Regions from separate parts of the Corynebacterium sp. TAE3-ERU30 genome, predicted to be linked through region 2. Evidence: predicted binding sites of a transcription regulator. Region 2 holds the regulator's gene; the other holds the start of a gene.
What was found. Region 2 encodes LexA, which represses DNA repair genes until DNA is damaged. Its sites were predicted from a motif close to CGAACANNTGTTCG; they were not measured.
Positions count from the first base shown of each region.

Region 1: KR227_RS04980 (HNH endonuclease signature motif containing protein) is a predicted target of LexA. The motif match lies at 1,559-1,572, and genes of this name have one in related genera.

Region 1 is NZ_JAHUTO010000002.1:444,134-447,547, forward strand. It holds gene KR227_RS04975 (Fur family transcriptional regulator) at 1-204, shown strand, start outside; gene KR227_RS04980 (HNH endonuclease signature motif containing protein) at 208-1,350, opposite strand; gene KR227_RS04985 (VIT1/CCC1 transporter family protein) at 1,692-2,834, opposite strand; gene KR227_RS04990 (isoprenyl transferase) at 2,995-3,414, opposite strand, start outside.
Region 2 is NZ_JAHUTO010000001.1:312,634-316,047, reverse strand. It holds gene KR227_RS01395 (DeoR/GlpR family DNA-binding transcription regulator) at 1-552, opposite strand, end outside; gene lexA (transcriptional repressor LexA) at 1,140-1,838, opposite strand; gene KR227_RS01385 (hypothetical protein) at 2,471-2,608, shown strand; gene nrdR (transcriptional regulator NrdR) at 2,789-3,253, shown strand; gene hrpA (ATP-dependent RNA helicase HrpA) at 3,293-3,414, opposite strand, start outside.

The DNA of each region.
Region 1 (3,414 bases), on a different contig from region 2:
ACGCGCTACCGCCATTGCGACACGGAAGGCCATCACCACCACCTGGTCTGCACCGACTGCGGCAAGACCGAGGAAATCGAGGGTGGCCCCGTGGAGGAATGGGCCCAGCAGGCCGCCCAGGCTCATGGTTTCAAGCTCACTGCCCATACCGCCGAGGTCTTCGGCTTCTGCGCAGAGTGCGCCCCGCGCCACTCCGCCCCTTAAGCACTAGAACGGGGCGGGCTCGTCCGCCTCGGGGTGCACCTCGCTGCCGTAGATCGCCTCATTCTTCTCGAGCCGCACCTGGTGCTTGTGGCGCATCCGCTCCTCCAGCGTCAGTCGGCGCATATCCTTGATCACACCCTCCGGCACGGAGGTAGCGTCCTCCCCGTCCTTAGAGCGCCAGATAGTGTTGCCCTGCGGATCCATCTCGACGGTGTACTCCCCAAGCGTCTTGAGCCGGTGATGCTTGGTGCACAGTGGATGCAGATTCCACGTCGCCGTCGGGCCACCTCGGTTATATTCCTGGAGGTGGTCCATCTGGCATTTCGATGCCGCCGTGGTACACCCAGGGAAGTTGCAGCAGCCATAGCGGGCGATCACCTCGTGCCGCTGCGACTCCGTGGGCTGATAGGAACCCACCTCCGAATCAGAGAGCAACTGGAGCGCGGTCACCTGCTTGAGCAGCTCGTCTGTGGCGTACTCCGATAGCCACCCCTGCTCAGGAGTCCACGCCTGCTTCTCATACCAGTTGGCGTAGACATGAAAGACCACCTTGGTGTTGGTGTTCTGCGTCATCAGCTCCACGAGCGCATCCGTCTGCGAGATCCCCCGCTGCGCGGCCACTTGGGCGATCGTCCCCATCACTTGGTGGTAGCGATGATTCTTCAGCTCGATGTCGATATAGCCGGTCTCGCCTTCGGGATTGTCCCAAAAGCTCACTGATTCCTGCGTTGTTCGGCGCGGATCTTTCTCCCCACTGGAATCCACCCCGAGCGGATCCACCCGCACCAGGATGTCGTTGATGCGCCGGCGCAACCAGTAGCGCCCTTTGAGCTGCTGATTATTGCGCCGCGGCAGTACCTCGAGCAGGAAATTCAGCTCAAAGTCCACTCTTTTCTCCGGCGCAATCCCCACCAATGCCGAGGCGAGAGCAAGCAGGTGCGAGTCATTGAAAATCGGCCTCAGGCGCAACACCGCCGCGAGCAGCGGGAAGTCCCGGAAAAGCTGGGAGAGCTCCAGGAGCGTCACCACAAAATTCTCGGTACACCCTAAAGGTCCAGCGAAGCGCGCCGCGGTATATTCCACCGCATCGCCCTCCCCTGCCTTCTCCGCGAGATAATCGATCAGCTCGATGCGACGACGATTCACCTCGAGGGCGCTATACGGTAGTGTCGCCAGCTCGTGACTATAGCGACAGTCTGTATTGTTAATGCGTTCGAACACTGCACCCCATAGCGGATGGGAGCTGTAGATAGTACGGATCTCTGCGGGTAATTGATCTTCTTTTAGCTGCGCAAACATTATTCCCCCTGCACGCTATTTCTATCCTAAACTTTTCCCCTTAGAACTATGTTCTCGCATAGATGTTCGATAGTCAATAGCTGCGCACGAGTTTTTTTTAGGCAGGGCAGCGTCGTCGCTGCGCCCAGCCAGCAGCTCAGCCAGCAGCCCAGCCAGCAGCTCAGCCAGCAGCCCAGCCAGCAGCCCAGCTAGGAGATGCTGGTACCGAAGAGCGTGCCCAATAGCCAGGTCACGCCTGCCGCTCCGAGACCAATGGCCAGCTGCCGCAGCGCCCGCTTGGCCGGCGGCCCGCCGGAAAGTACGCCCACGATGCCACCGGTGAGCAGCAGGGCGATACCAACGAGCACGGTGCTGATCACCGCAGCCGTGGTGGTGGAGAGGGCAAAGAGGAAGGGCAGGATGGGGATGAGGGCGCCGCCGGCAAAGAACGCGAAGCTCGACAGCGCCGCGGTTATCCCTGTACCCACGGAGCTGGTATCGGAGGACGCATCGCTCAATTCGCCCGGGGTCTGAACATCATGTGCGGTGCGGATGCGCTGCAGCACGGCCCGAGCTTTGTCCTCGGCCTCCTGCTGATCGATTCCGCGGGCACGATAGACCAAGGCGAGCTCATTGGCGTCGAAGTCGAGCTGCGGGAGCGCACGGCGCACCTCGGGGTCGGGGGTGGATGCCTCGAGGAGCTCTTTTTGGGACTGCACCGAGACGTACTCCCCCGCCGCCATCGAGAGGGCGCCGGCCAAAAGACCAGATACGCCGGTGAGCAGAATGACGTTCTGCGACACCCCGGAGCCCGCGATGCCGAGCACGAGCGCGAGGTTAGAGACGAGACCATCGTTGAGCCCAAAGACCCCGGCGCGGAAGCCGCCGGACATGCGTTCCCGGGAGCGCGCCGCGAGGCCGCGAACGACCTCGGCGTGGATGCGCTCATCGGCCTGCATTTGGCCGGTCGCGTCTTGGTCCTCCTCATAGGGGCTACGCGACTCCGCGTTTTGCATGAGCGCCAAGGTGAAGACTGATCCGAAGTGGCGCGCCATAAAGGCCATAAACCGCGTGGAGAAATCCGGCCGCAGGGGCATGCCCACTTCATCGCCGAGGAGGGTGTGCCAGTGCTGTTCGTGCCGCGACTCCGCTTGGGCGATGCGCAGCAGGATCTCGCGCTCCTCCCCCGTCTTGCCGCGGGCGAGCTCGCGGTACACGGCCGCCTCGGCGCGTTCATTGGCGAGGTATTGGCGCCAGCGCTTTACTTGCTTGGGGCTGGCAGTACTGAGCAGCCGCGCAGCCTTCTTCCCTCCCGCCTCATGGCTTCCTGCGGACGTCGCTTTGTCTGACATTTCTCTCCCAGCTCATGCGTGCGCCACGTCGCGCGCGTTATGTTCACGTGCCGCGGCTCATGACGACGATACGTGGCCGATTACCACGTGATCGCCGGTATCTTAACCCCTCGTGGCGGCGCTGCCAACCGGGGTTGATCATGGGATATGGGTGAAATTTTTATTTCACTCCACCGAATCGGCGATCGCGGCGGGCATATTCCTCCACTGCGGCGAAAAGGTCCTGGGGAGTGAAATCGGGGAAGAGTTTGTCTTGGTAGACCATCTCGGCATACGCGGATTGCCAGAGCAAAAAGTTTGAGGTGCGCTTCTCCCCCGAGGGCCGCAAGAAGAGGTCCACATCGGGCATATCGGGCTCGTCGAGGAACTCGGAGAAGCGCTCCTCGGTGATAGCCCCAGGCGAGAGCGTCCCGGCGCGGGCTTGGCGGGCGATCTCGCGGGCGGCGTCGACGATCTCGGCTCGGCCGCCGTAGTTCACGCACATAGCCAGGGTCATGCGGGTGTTGGACGCGGTGAGCTGCTCGGCTTCTTCTAGCTCGCGGATGACGCTGCGCCATAGCCGCGGCCGGCGGCCTGCCCA
Region 2 (3,414 bases):
ATCGAGCGTTAAGGCATTGGTGCCGATGAAGGCTACGTCGGCACGCATCAGCGCGAGGGTGCGTAGTGCGGTATCGCCGACGACTGCCTGGGTAATGGCGCGAACGGAGCCGCCGAGAAGCTGCACCTCATCCAAACCATTGCTGGCCAAGTGCATCGCATGCGCGAGGCAGTTCGTCACGATCGACCAGGCGCGGGCATTGGGGTGCTCGGAAATGAGCTCGCACAGGGCGGAAATAGAGGTACCGGCGTCGAGGAACATGCCGCCCGAGCGATCGGGGAGAAACTCCATGGCGGCACGCGCGATGGCGGATTTGGCGCCGGAGGCAGAGCGGGAACGGGCATCCACGCTGAACTCGGCGGTCTGGAAGCTTTGGCTCGCCACCGCGCCGCCATGTACTCGGTGCACGGTGCCCTCGGAGTCAAGGACGGCGAGATCGCGGCGAATGGTCTCAGCGGTGACACCAAACTTGGTGGCCAACTCCGTGACATTCACGCGGCCTTCGATCGATGTCAGGGAGGCAATTTGTCTCCGGCGTTCTTCGGCGTACATCGGTGTCCACTTCTCCTCAGTTAGAACAAACGCGTCCGCATACAGCCGCGCTCGCGCCAACAGCTGGGGCAGACCATATACAGATAATCACCCACTGTGCGGGGCACCAACGGCGACGCTGTGGCACACAGTCGGGGCATCGGGCGAGGCTGCGTGTGTGAAAATAAAAGTTCGCGGCCTGCACTATGTGGGTTTGTTATCGAATTATGTAGATCCATTTTCGCACGATCGGGCGGGAACCTAGAAAGAATCGGGCCAAATTCCACACATGGGTGTGGCATTGCTCCGCATTGTGTCCGTCCTCCGCCCCCGTAGGGTGCGCCATCGCTGCGGGCACAGAGGGATGTGCTGCTGTGATGAGCTGCGGTGACACCGGCGTCTAGCGTGCAGCCGCAGAGTGTGATGTCCGATGTTGTTACTTTGGCAACAGCGGCGCCTGGTGCACAGTAAAAGCCCCACGAATGAGGGTAATTCTCTGTTCGTGGGGTGTGAGTATGTGGTCTCAGGCGCTAGCGAGGCATGGATTGTGCCCCGTTTATCGGCGCTGAGGTGGCCATATGCTGCCCGTTCTGTGGGGATTGAGCCACTTAGAGCTTGCGCATCACAGATACGACTTTGCCGAGGATCTCTGCCTCATCGCCCTTGATCCAGTCGAACTCCATATTGTGCGGGACCAGCCAGACGCCGCTGCGATCCTTATGGAACTCTTTGACCGTTGCTTCGCCATCGATCATGGCTGCCACAAACTCGCCGATCTCGGCTACGGGCTGGGAGCGGACAACCACCCAGTCGCCGTTGAGGATGCCGGCGTCTTTCATAGACTCGCCAACGACCTGGAGCATAAAGAGCTCACCATCGCCGACGATGTCCTGCGGTAGGGGGTAGTAGCTTTCGACGTTCTGCTCGGCAAGAATCGGCGACCCTGCGGCGATGGATCCCACAACCGGAATATAGGTGGTGCTCGACGTGCTTTCCGGAACCTCATCGGCCGGGGAGGGCTTCTGGCTGCGCTTGGACTTCGGGCCGGGGCGCTTTGCCGATTCCGGTAGATGGCGAACATCGACGGCGCGCGGTTTATTGGGATCGCGCCGCAAAAAGCCTTTCTTCTCCAGCTCCTTGAGTTGATAGGCCACGGAGGAGGTGGACTGCAGTCCGGCGGCATCGCCAATTTCGCGAATGCTCGGCGGATAGCCGCGGAGAACAACGGCATCCCGAATCACTTCGAGAATGCGCCGCTGCCGCTCGGAGAGGGCGCTGTAGTCAGGTTCGGAGGGGGTGCGGGCCATGAGGAGTCCTTCGAAAGTTGTCTGGCGATGAGCGAGCAGGTGCGGAGCACGACAAGGGCCGATATGACCCACTGTGCGCTACGGCCCGAAAGGGGCGTGGCGTTCGAACACGCCCAATCGAACATTTTTCTCTTCAAATCATACGGCTGTTCGCCCAGCAGAGCAAGCATGACTGCGGTGTTCGATTGCACTTGCGCGCTATCGAACACACTGTCTATAGTCGAACATGTGAGTGAAGGATTGTTTCGAACGTCCGACGCTCTTCCTACAGTGGCCCCTAGTGATGTACTCGCTCAGTGAAAGGACTTCTCATGACTCTCTCCCTTAACCCCGTATCTGCACCTCGTAGCGCCCGTGGCGTGGGCTCTTCCTACCCGCAGTCCTCTCCGGCGGTGGTGTCTCCGGCCGCCACCTGGAGCGGTGTGCAACGCCGAGAGCTCTCCCGTTCGGCGTGTGGTGTTCGAACGCTTTCTCATTCAGATAGAACACCACGGCGATCGCCTGGGGCGGGTGGTGCTGGCCACGGGGTGTATGATGCGTCGTTTTCTCGGCTCGCCGGGGATGCGTGTGATCGTTCGAATGGCTGCTCCGCAGGTGTAGCTCATTCCTCCCACGGTGCCCCGTGGCGTGCCGTGCTGAAGCAAGCGCTCGTGTCCACCTGTGTGGGTGTGCTCTTGGCTGGTGGTTTCCACGCCGCGATGAGCACCCAAGACGGCCAGGCTCCGTACACCCCGCCGAATCTCGTTACCCAGACGGCGAGTGTGCACTAGTACAGCAGGCGCGAGTGAGGCCGGGGCGGTGTGCCCATCTCGGTAGCTGCTCTCGGGGCCGGGTCGCGCTTCGCTAGACTGGCGTGTCAGATAGCGGTGTTGAGGTGAGGTTCTCAGAGCCGCTGTGTCGGCGGTGTATGCCGGCACCTGATCGGATTGGATTATTGAGGATTCGCCACCATGCACTGTCCCTTTTGCCAGAATCAGAGCTCGCGCGTGATCGACTCCCGCGTGATTGATGCCGGATCGGCCATCCGCCGCCGCCGTGAATGCTCCGAATGCGGCGGCCGTTTCACCACCATCGAAAAGGCCATGCTGTTGGTACTCAAGCGCAATGGCGTCTCCGAGCCCTTTAGCCGCGAGAAGGTGATCACCGGTGTGCGCCGCGCTTGCCAGGGCCGAGACGTCTCTGATGATGCACTCAAGCGGCTGGCCCAAGAGGTGGAGGAGACCGTGCGCAGCCACGGCAGCTCACAAGTCAATGCCAATGACATTGGCTTGGCCATTCTCGAGCCTTTGCGCGAACTCGATGAGGTCGCCTATCTGCGCTTCGCCTCCGTCTATCGCTCCTTTAGCAGTGCCGATGACTTCGAGGCAGAAATTCGCAAGATGCGTCGCGTCGCGAAGAAATCCGACTCCTTCTAGCTCGCCCTCACCACGGACAGTAGCCCGCCCAGCGCACTATCAGCGCAGGCGGGCAATCGCTTTGTCGATGCGCTTGGCCGAAACCGGGCCAGAGGTGCCGAGCCGCTGGGCAAAAAGCGAGACCCGAAACTCTTGAATCATCCACCGAATATCTTTGACCT